Regions from separate parts of the Alteromonas sp. G5_S2_22_S1 genome, predicted to be linked through region 1. Evidence: predicted binding sites of a transcription regulator. Region 1 holds the regulator's gene; each other region holds the start of a gene.

Region 1 (2,209 bases):
ATTGGATGTTTGTGAGAAAGCGTACATTGTGAGTCATGGCGAGCTTATCGCGCAAGGAACAGCGGAACAGGTTTTAAGTAATCAAAAAGTAAGGGATGTATACCTAGGCGAACAATTCAGGCTATAGTTAGTGTAACTGAATTGTCATTTTTCAATTTCGCTCTGGTGTATTCAATTTAGAGCATTTAAATAAGACGTAGATGAAACCATCTTTACAGCTAAAATTTAGCCAACAACTTACCATGACACCCCAGCTTCAGCAGGCGATAAAACTGCTGCAGCTATCTACGCTTGATCTTCAGCAGGAGATTCAAGAAGCCCTCGATTCAAACCCTTTATTGGAAGTTGAAGAAGGTAACGACGAGCCGCAAGTAGAAAAAAATAATATCGATAGCGACGATAGCGTGACAGAAGCGTCTGCGACAGCGTCTAGCGATACATTGGAAGCGGGTGACGCGTTAGAAAAAAACGACCTTCCCGATGAATTGCCTATCGACAGCACATGGGATGAATACTATTCAGCGTCATCGGCCCCAGCGCCAGGTCCTTCAAATGACGATGAACAAATATTTCAAGGCGAAACCACCGAGGATATTCAGGAACATTTGTCGTGGCAGATGCGATTGACCCATTTCTCAGATACTGACCGCGCCATTGCTACGGCAATTATCGACTCTATTGACGAGTCTGGCTATTTAACCGTGACCCTTGAAGACATTCTTGACGCGGTAAACTCTGAGGATATGGAAGAGCCTATAGAAATGGACGAAATAGAATGCGTACTTAAGCGTATTCAGATGTTCGACCCCATTGGTTCGGGCTCCCGCTCGCCGCAGGAATGTCTAATGGTGCAACTGCGCCAGTTCTCAGAAGACACACCATGGCTTAACGAAGCCAAACAGCTTATAGAAGAATATTCAGACCTATTAAGCAGTAAAGATTATCGCACGTTAATGCGTAAGAGCCGCTTGAAGGAAGATCAGCTGCGCGAGGCAATGCGTTTATTACAAACCTTGAATCCTCGCCCAGGTAGTGCTTTAGTTACTAAAGAGCCTGAGTACGTTATTCCTGATGTCTCGGTCGCCAAAAAGAATGGCCGTTGGGTGGTTGAGCTTAACCCCGACAGCCTGCCTAAGTTGAGCGTAAATCAACAATACGCTGCAATGAGTCGTCGTGCCAAAAATAGTAGCGACTCACAATTCATCCGCTCACACATGCAAGAGGCTAAGTGGTTCATTAAGAGCCTTGAATCTCGCAACGAAACCTTAATGAAGGTGGCAAACTGTATTGTGCAACAGCAAATGGGCTTTTTTGAACATGGCCCGGAAATGATGAAACCTATGGTGCTTAACGATGTAGCAGAAATGGTAGATATGCACGAATCAACGATTTCACGCGTCACAACGCAAAAGTATATGCATACACCACGTGGTATATTTGAATTGAAATACTTCTTCTCTAGCCACGTAGCAACAGAGTCTGGTGGTGAGTGCTCATCTACCGCGATTCGTGCATTGATCAAAAAGCTAGTGGCGGCTGAAAAGCCGAGCAAGCCACTAAGCGATAGCAAGATTGCTTCATTGTTGGCCGAACAAGGCATTAAAGTTGCCCGGCGAACAATAGCAAAATACCGGGAATCATTGTCGATCCCGCCGTCGAACCAACGCAAGAGCCTAATTTAAACAGGCTTAATAATATAAGGAAGACGAAATATGCAAATCAACCTTACTGGTCATCATGTCGAAATCACCGACTCTTTGCGTAATTATGTCGATACGAAGTTCAGCAAACTTGAACGTCACTTTGATCACATTTCTAATGTGCATGTCATCCTGAACGTTGAAAAATTAAATCAAAAAGCCGAAGCGACCGTTCATTTAAGTGGCGCTGAAGTATTCGCATCCTCAGAAAATACCGACATGTATGCGGCGATTGACAGCATGGTTGATAAACTCGACCGGCAGGTAATCAAGCATAAGGAAAAACTGAAAAAACATTAGTAGTTAAATAAGTATGGATATACAAGCCATCGTAAGTCTGGACCGCACCGAGTGTGCGGTTCAGTGTAATAGTAAAAAACGAATTCTTGAGATCATCGCAGATATCGCTGCCAAAAATAACGAGAACATCGATCAGGCAACGGTACTTAATAGTTTGATGTCTCGAGAGCGTATGGGTAGTACCGGAATCGGCAATGGCATTGCGTTAC
Region 2 (2,209 bases), on a different contig from region 1:
GTTCTACACCGTTAGCAAGTAATCCACACGCTACTCGTTCGATTTGAAGCCAGTACTCTTTATACGTCCAATTAATGTTCTGATGTCGAACAACAATGGCTGGGTGGTCTGTGTAATTGTCGACAACTCTTTTGAAGTACTGACCAATCGTCAGTGAAGTTAGTTCTGCATTCTTAGGCCCTATAAACTCACTTTTTGAAAGAGGAAACGAAGTGTTAGGTAAGCTGTCTGATTCCATCATAATTTGCCTCCATGCGCGTACGCATCTGCTGTAGAGAAACACTGTTAGTTTTGAGGTACGCTATTCAAATTAATAGCGCGTTTAAAATACACACGTAAAACGCTAAAAAAATAGCGTGGTAAACATATATTTTAATAATTATTAACAATATTGTTGCAAGTGGGTTTTGTCGACAAGATGTTAGTCTTATATGGCGTCGTTCAGCGACAATATTTTGTATTTCGTCGCAGGTGATAATAAAGAAATGAGGTCTAAAGCACTGTCTCTCATACAGGAAAGACCTATTAAGCAAAAAAAGCCCCGCTTAGTTAGCGGGGCATAAAATCGGGAAACTACAACAAATTTCCGCCGAACTATTCTGATTCGATTTCTTCAAAATAGGTGCGGTATTCCATGCGCGTAATATATGAATCACCATCTTCATCCATCGATTCAAAGTCGCCTTCAACGTCCGCTACGTCAAGTTCGGTCTCGCTGATTTTGCCGTCGCTATCCATGTCGATTTCAGTGAACTTAGCGTTTGCGGTCGCTGACATTTCAGTACGCAACTCCTTATTCTTTTCTGAGATCATTTCGTTATCTGCTTTAGAAAAGAGCTCAGGGTTGCCTTTCTCAGTTAGCGCCGCGTCATTGGTTCCTTCTGTCTGTACTTGAGTGATAATCTCGTCGCTAAACATTGACGGTTTCTCATCAACAAACGTGTTGAATTCTGTACGGCTAACCATGCTATCTCCATCTGTGTCCATTTTAGAGACCAATTTGCTGTCGATAGCACCTGATGACTCTGAGCCAACAATGTAACCATTGCTGTCTTTATCGAGTGCGTTGAAGCCCATAGTGATTTTTTCTTCATGGTGACCTGCAAATGCTGATGTTGACAGTGTAGCAGCGACAACAGCACCAGTAATCATACTTAACTTTGTGATCTTCATAATCAAATTCCTTCTGTTTCTCTTTGCGAACACGGGCGATCAATTGCCCTAACCACTAAATTGAACGCATGTTGATTGAAGTAAAAACTTCGATCAAACCTATTTAGCTACTCACTTATCTTTTATTCACTTGTCGTGCCAATGAAATAAGCTAATGAAATAAATGAGAAAAACGGTTTTTTGACTGTGCGAGGAGTGTAATATTTTTGTTAAATTGTCACGCAGCATGAAAGATCTTCATACGAAAGCTAACGCTAGAATAAGGTAAGTTGATCGTTAGCAATCTGTTCAAAGTTTAACGAGATATGAGGTAGTATGCTTTCCGCAATAGGCTTTATTTGCTTTTCGATATAATGATCATAGTCAAGGGGGGCGAACGCGGTTTCCACAGTTTGCGGGCCTTGAACTGTAATCACATAGGCAATTGTTGTGTTTGTTTGATAGCGCAATGGCAACCCTTGCTCTTTAAAATGCTCATCAGCTCGCCGCGCAGCTTTTACATGGGGGGGAAGTGATTTAATATAAGAAGACAACGGTTTTCTTAAGCGCTTTTTGTACACTAAATCATCATCAAGTTCCCCTGCTTTAACCGCGTTTAGCATGTCACTTATATAGCTCTCTACAGGTTGACCAGTGAATACCCGTTCGTACAGTTCGTATTGAAACGTTTTAGCCAGAGTTGTCCAGTCTGAGCGCACGTTTTCTAAGCCTTTAAAGGTTAGTTGTCCGTCTTTCATTCCCGCGTAACGTTTTTTACTTCCTTCGGTAGAGCCCCTAATCGTAGGCATAAAAAACGTTGAAAAGTGAGACTCGAATTCAATCTCTAAGTGACAAGCAATGTCATAGCGGTCTTTAAGTAGTGCCGACCATTTTTCGTTGATGATTTGTGCAAGCTTAATACCCGTTTCTGTGGGCGTACCCAATGTGCCGTTACCTTCTACGTGAACAAAGGTCGAGTCGGTATCACCGTAAATGACGGTATAACCGAGTTCTTCTATCCATCCGGCAGTGGTTTGCATGATCTCATGTCCACGTA
Region 3 (2,209 bases), on a different contig from region 1:
AATGTACCCTGAATTTCAAGCGGAAGCTCTCCAATTTCGTCCAGAAATAATGTTCCGCCATCAGCAAGTAAGAACTTACCATCGCGGTCGTTTGCGGCACTGGTAAACGCACCTTTCACGTGGCCGAAGAGTTCACTTTCTATCAGATGAACAGGAATAGCAGCGCAATTTACATATACGAGCGTTTTATTCCGCCGGTTTGATTGATAATGTAGCTCCCGGGCAACAAGTTCTTTGCCCACACCAGTTTCACCTTGCACCAAAATTGTGAGGTCGGACGAAGCTGCCAGTCGAATGGTCTGCTTTAATTTTTTTGTCGCAACACTATTTCCTATTATTTCTTCACCCTGATGATGCTCAGAGCTATTCTCATTCATTGCCCGTAATACATGCTGAGTATGAGTCTTCTGTTTATTTAACTCTCTGATATATAAAGCAGCATATAAAAGCCGGGCTGCCAGCCTGGACAGTGTGTCAACTGAAGCGGCATCAAGCGCATCATACTCATTAGGCTCCAGGCTATCGAGAGTAAGTACACCTAGCAACGTTTCATCTTTATATAAAGGAATTCCCATACAGGAATGTACGTTCATATTATGGTTATGACTTGCAATCATTCCATCATAGGGGTCTGGTAACGGCGAATCAGCTGAAAAGCGAGTGACCGCCCTCGTGCTACAGATTGCTTTTAAACGTGGATGTTGCTCTGGAATAAACCGTCGCCCCATGACGTCATCGGACAACCCTCTCTGCGCAACGGGAACAAGTGTCTCGTGTCGAAAAATCAATAGTGCTACAGCATCTGCTTTAATAGTTGCACAAACGGCAGAAATCAAACTTTCATAAAAACAATTCATCGAAACTGCGGCGGACAGATCAAGGGCAAAGTTAACCAAACTAAATTGAGATATTTTACTCATGAGACCATTTTGTATTGACACGAAGTATAGGTCATTATGACACAAACGATCCTAATTAGCCCATTAAGTGATGAGTCATTTTGACACATAGCTTAAAGAGTTATTCGTAACACATTGATACTAAGTGAAATAAAATTTGGCACACGAGTCGCATTACTCATAGCTACCAAATACTTAACGTCATTAAAGGTATGTTAATGCTTACTCAAACTCATATAGATACTGTCAAAGCGACCATTCCACTACTTGCTTCGGGAGGAACCGCAATTACCGAACATTTTTACGCCCGAATGTTCTTACATAATCCTGAGCTTAAAAATATATTTAACATGACGCATCAGAAAACAGGTCGTCAGCCAGCGGCTCTATTTAATGCGATAGCTGCATACGCTGCCAACATAGATCAGTTAGAGCTACTGACAGATGCCGTTATGCGTATTGCACACAAGCATACCAGTTTTAATATCCAGCCTGAACAGTACGCAATAGTGGGACATCATCTGATTGAGACATTGAGAGAATTGGCTCCGGACGCGTTTACTCCTGATGTTGAAGAGGCATGGACAGCTGCATATGGTCAATTAGCAGACATTTTCATTAAAGTTGAAAGTGAATTGTATCAACAAAAAGCTGCTGTAAAAGGAGGCTGGTCTGGCTTCAGAGCCTTTTCTGTCGTCTCAAAAGAGACCGAATCCGAACTCGTAACCAGTTTTACCTTAATGCCCGTCGATGGCGGTAGTGTTATCGATTATAAACCGGGCCAGTATTTAGGAATAAAGGTGCATCCTCATGGTAGTGAGCATGATGAAATAAGGCAGTATTCACTATCAACTGCCGCGAATGGAAAATCCTATCGCATTAGTGTTAAACGGGAAGGCCTGGGTGAAATGTGTGGTGTAATGTCTAATTATCTTCATTTAAAAATAAATGTTGGCGATGAAGTCTTGGTCATGCCCCCTGCCGGGGACTTTTATCTAAAACAACTTGATACTCCGGTTATATTGATTTCTGCAGGTGTGGGTCTGACGCCTATGCAAGCGATGTTAGATTCTTTAGTAAAAGAGAACTTCGCACATCCGGTGACCTATCTTCACGCATGTAAAAATCGAAATCAGCATTCTTTCAAAGGACATGTTGAGAGTGTTAAGAATACTCTGAACCTGCAGTCGCACACGTGGTATGAAAATGACGTTAGCAGTAGTCAAAATGAAACTACCGGAAGAATGAAAATAGAAGACGTTAAAGGTTCTTTACCACTGAAAGAGGGCGAGTTTTATCTCTGTGGACCT
Region 4 (2,209 bases), on a different contig from region 1:
ACCTTATCGGTGAAAGCTACGGTACAACTCGGGTTTCGGGTCTTGCATTAGAGCTTCAAAACCGACAGTGGATGTATCTAAACGGTGTCGTGTTGGTATCGCCAACCGATATAGGTATTGAGCGTAACGGCCCAGTAAAAGCCGCCAACCGACTACCTTATTTTGCCGCAGCAGCCTGGTATCACAATAAGCTAGACCCAGAGCTACAAAATAAAGACTTAACTGAACTCTTACCCGAAGTCGAAGATTTCACTATCAACACGCTTATTCCGGCGCTGGCTAAAGGTGGGTTTATCGGCGATAAAGAAAAGCATGAGGTGCTAAAACAAATGGCGCGCTATTCTGGTTTAAGTGAGGCGTCTATTGCTCAAAATAACCTAGATGTAAGCACCGCTTTTTTCTGGAAAGATTTATTACGAGATGAAGGGAAGACCTTAGGCAGATTGGATAGCCGTTATTTGGGTATAGACGCGAAGCAAAGTGGTGACCGCCCTGATTACTGGGCAGAGCTAACGTCATGGCTGCATTCCTTCACACCTGCTATTAACTACTACCTGCGCAAGGAGTTAAACTATAAAACCGACATGAAATACAACATGTTCGGAAACGTGCATCCGTGGGATAGAAGTAACAACCAAACGGGGCAGAATTTGCGATTGGCGATGGCGCAAAACCCCTATTTAAATGTAATGATTCAAGCAGGTTATTACGATGGTGCAACGAATTACTTCGATGCTAAATACACCATGTGGCAGCTAGATCAAAGTGGGACCTTAAAAGACCGTTTAAGCTTTAAAGGGTATCGCAGCGGGCACATGATGTACCTGCGTCGCGATGACTTAAAACAGTCTAACCAAGATTTACGTGAATTCATTAAAGCAAGCACGCCGAGCAAAGGCGAACCTGCTGAATACAAGCGATAGTAGAACTAAAAGACAGGACAAGGATGTCAGTTTCTTTTACATATAATTTTCTTTATAAGTTGCATTTGTTTTAATTTGTTGATATTTATAGAGAAAATTGTTTGGCCCGGAACTTGCTGACATCCCTCTAACAAATAATAGATTTTTATTAACATCAATTACAAGGACGTGCCCGTGAGTAAACCTTCGCGTTTTACACTATCCCTGCTTGCAAGTGCTGCGCTAGCATTTTCTATCTCAAGTACCACCGCCAATGCTTCTGTACTCCTTTCCGGGTGGGAAGGTTCTACGGAGAGTCGATATGGCAATTTAGCGATGAATAGTAACGACGATGGTTCTTCGGGCCCTATCGTTTTCGACACATTCGAAGCGCTCGGCTTTGATAACGGCGTAAATTTTTTTGGTACCTCATACGATAGATTTTTCATTAACAACAACGGTAATATTACGTTTAATGGTCCTGTAGGTACATTTACGCCTAATTCTTTTCCTAACAGCAATCAGCCTATGATTGCGCCATTTTGGGGGGATGTGGATACACGCTGCGCAGAATGTGGTGACGTATTTATCGGCTCACCCAATGAAGATACCCTGGTGGTAACCTGGAATGACGTTGGCTACTACAATCAAAACAGTGACCCAACTAACACTTTTCAGTTAGTTTTGATTGATAGGGAAGATACTGGTGCAGGCAACTTTGACGTTGAATTCAGATATGAAGATATCGGCTGGACGACGGGAGACGTATCTGGTGGAATCCCTGCACAAGCCGGTTATGACGCTGGCGATGGGGAAAACTTTTTCACCGTACCTGGCTCTCGGACTGCCGCTATTGCTGATATAGACGAAAGTAACAGCAATACGGGTACGCCAGGTATTTGGAAATTTGCTATTCGCGACGGCGTGCTACCGGGTGATAATCCAGAAAATCCTATTCTGCCAATTGTTAATCCAGAATCACCAACAGACTATGAATTTGAATTCTCTATCGATGATCCAGACGAACTTGTTTTTATCGATCCGGATGTAGCAGTAGGTTATGACTATATTGTAAATAGTGGCCCAGATATCGCTTCGGTTCTTTTGCCAGAAGGTTATGATGACAACCTGTTTGACCTATTCCTTTGGGATGATGGCCTTATGGATTGGTTAGACACAGGTACAGATATTACAGGAGGTGTAGAGTACGACTTCACTTCACCTGTAGATCGTTTCAGAATTATGGGGATTGACGTTTCGAATATGCTTGAACCTACGCCAGATGCGTTTGTAACTGGCTTAACGTT

The links. Region 1 encodes sigma-54, which starts transcription at its own class of promoters, with help from an activator protein. Its sites were predicted from a motif close to GTTGGCACGNNNNTNGNNT; they were not measured.
Region 2: the regulator sigma-54 is predicted to act here: its motif matches at 1,298-1,316, upstream of ACTRWF_RS18910 (EF-hand domain-containing protein).
Region 3: the regulator sigma-54 is predicted to act here: its motif matches at 1,056-1,074, upstream of hmpA (NO-inducible flavohemoprotein).
Region 4: the regulator sigma-54 is predicted to act here: its motif matches at 1,024-1,042, upstream of ACTRWF_RS12960 (nidogen-like domain-containing protein).

What each region holds. Positions count from the first base shown of each region.
Region 1 covers NZ_JBQKUJ010000002.1:238,374-240,582, reverse strand. The annotation lists gene lptB (LPS export ABC transporter ATP-binding protein) at 1-127, shown strand, start outside; gene ACTRWF_RS03255 (RNA polymerase factor sigma-54) at 201-1,682, shown strand; gene hpf (ribosome hibernation promoting factor) at 1,713-2,000, shown strand; gene ptsN (PTS IIA-like nitrogen regulatory protein PtsN) at 2,014-2,209, shown strand, end outside.
Region 2 covers NZ_JBQKUJ010000028.1:1,552-3,760, forward strand. The annotation lists gene ACTRWF_RS18905 (AMP-binding protein) at 1-241, opposite strand, end outside; gene ACTRWF_RS18910 (EF-hand domain-containing protein) at 595-1,173, opposite strand; gene ACTRWF_RS18915 (DNA polymerase II) at 1,428-2,209, opposite strand, start outside.
Region 3 covers NZ_JBQKUJ010000017.1:69,977-72,185, forward strand. The annotation lists gene norR (nitric oxide reductase transcriptional regulator NorR) at 1-920, opposite strand, end outside; gene hmpA (NO-inducible flavohemoprotein) at 1,118-2,209, shown strand, end outside.
Region 4 covers NZ_JBQKUJ010000011.1:105,692-107,900, forward strand. The annotation lists gene ACTRWF_RS12955 (S10 family serine carboxypeptidase-like protein) at 1-923, shown strand, start outside; gene ACTRWF_RS12960 (nidogen-like domain-containing protein) at 1,098-2,209, shown strand, end outside.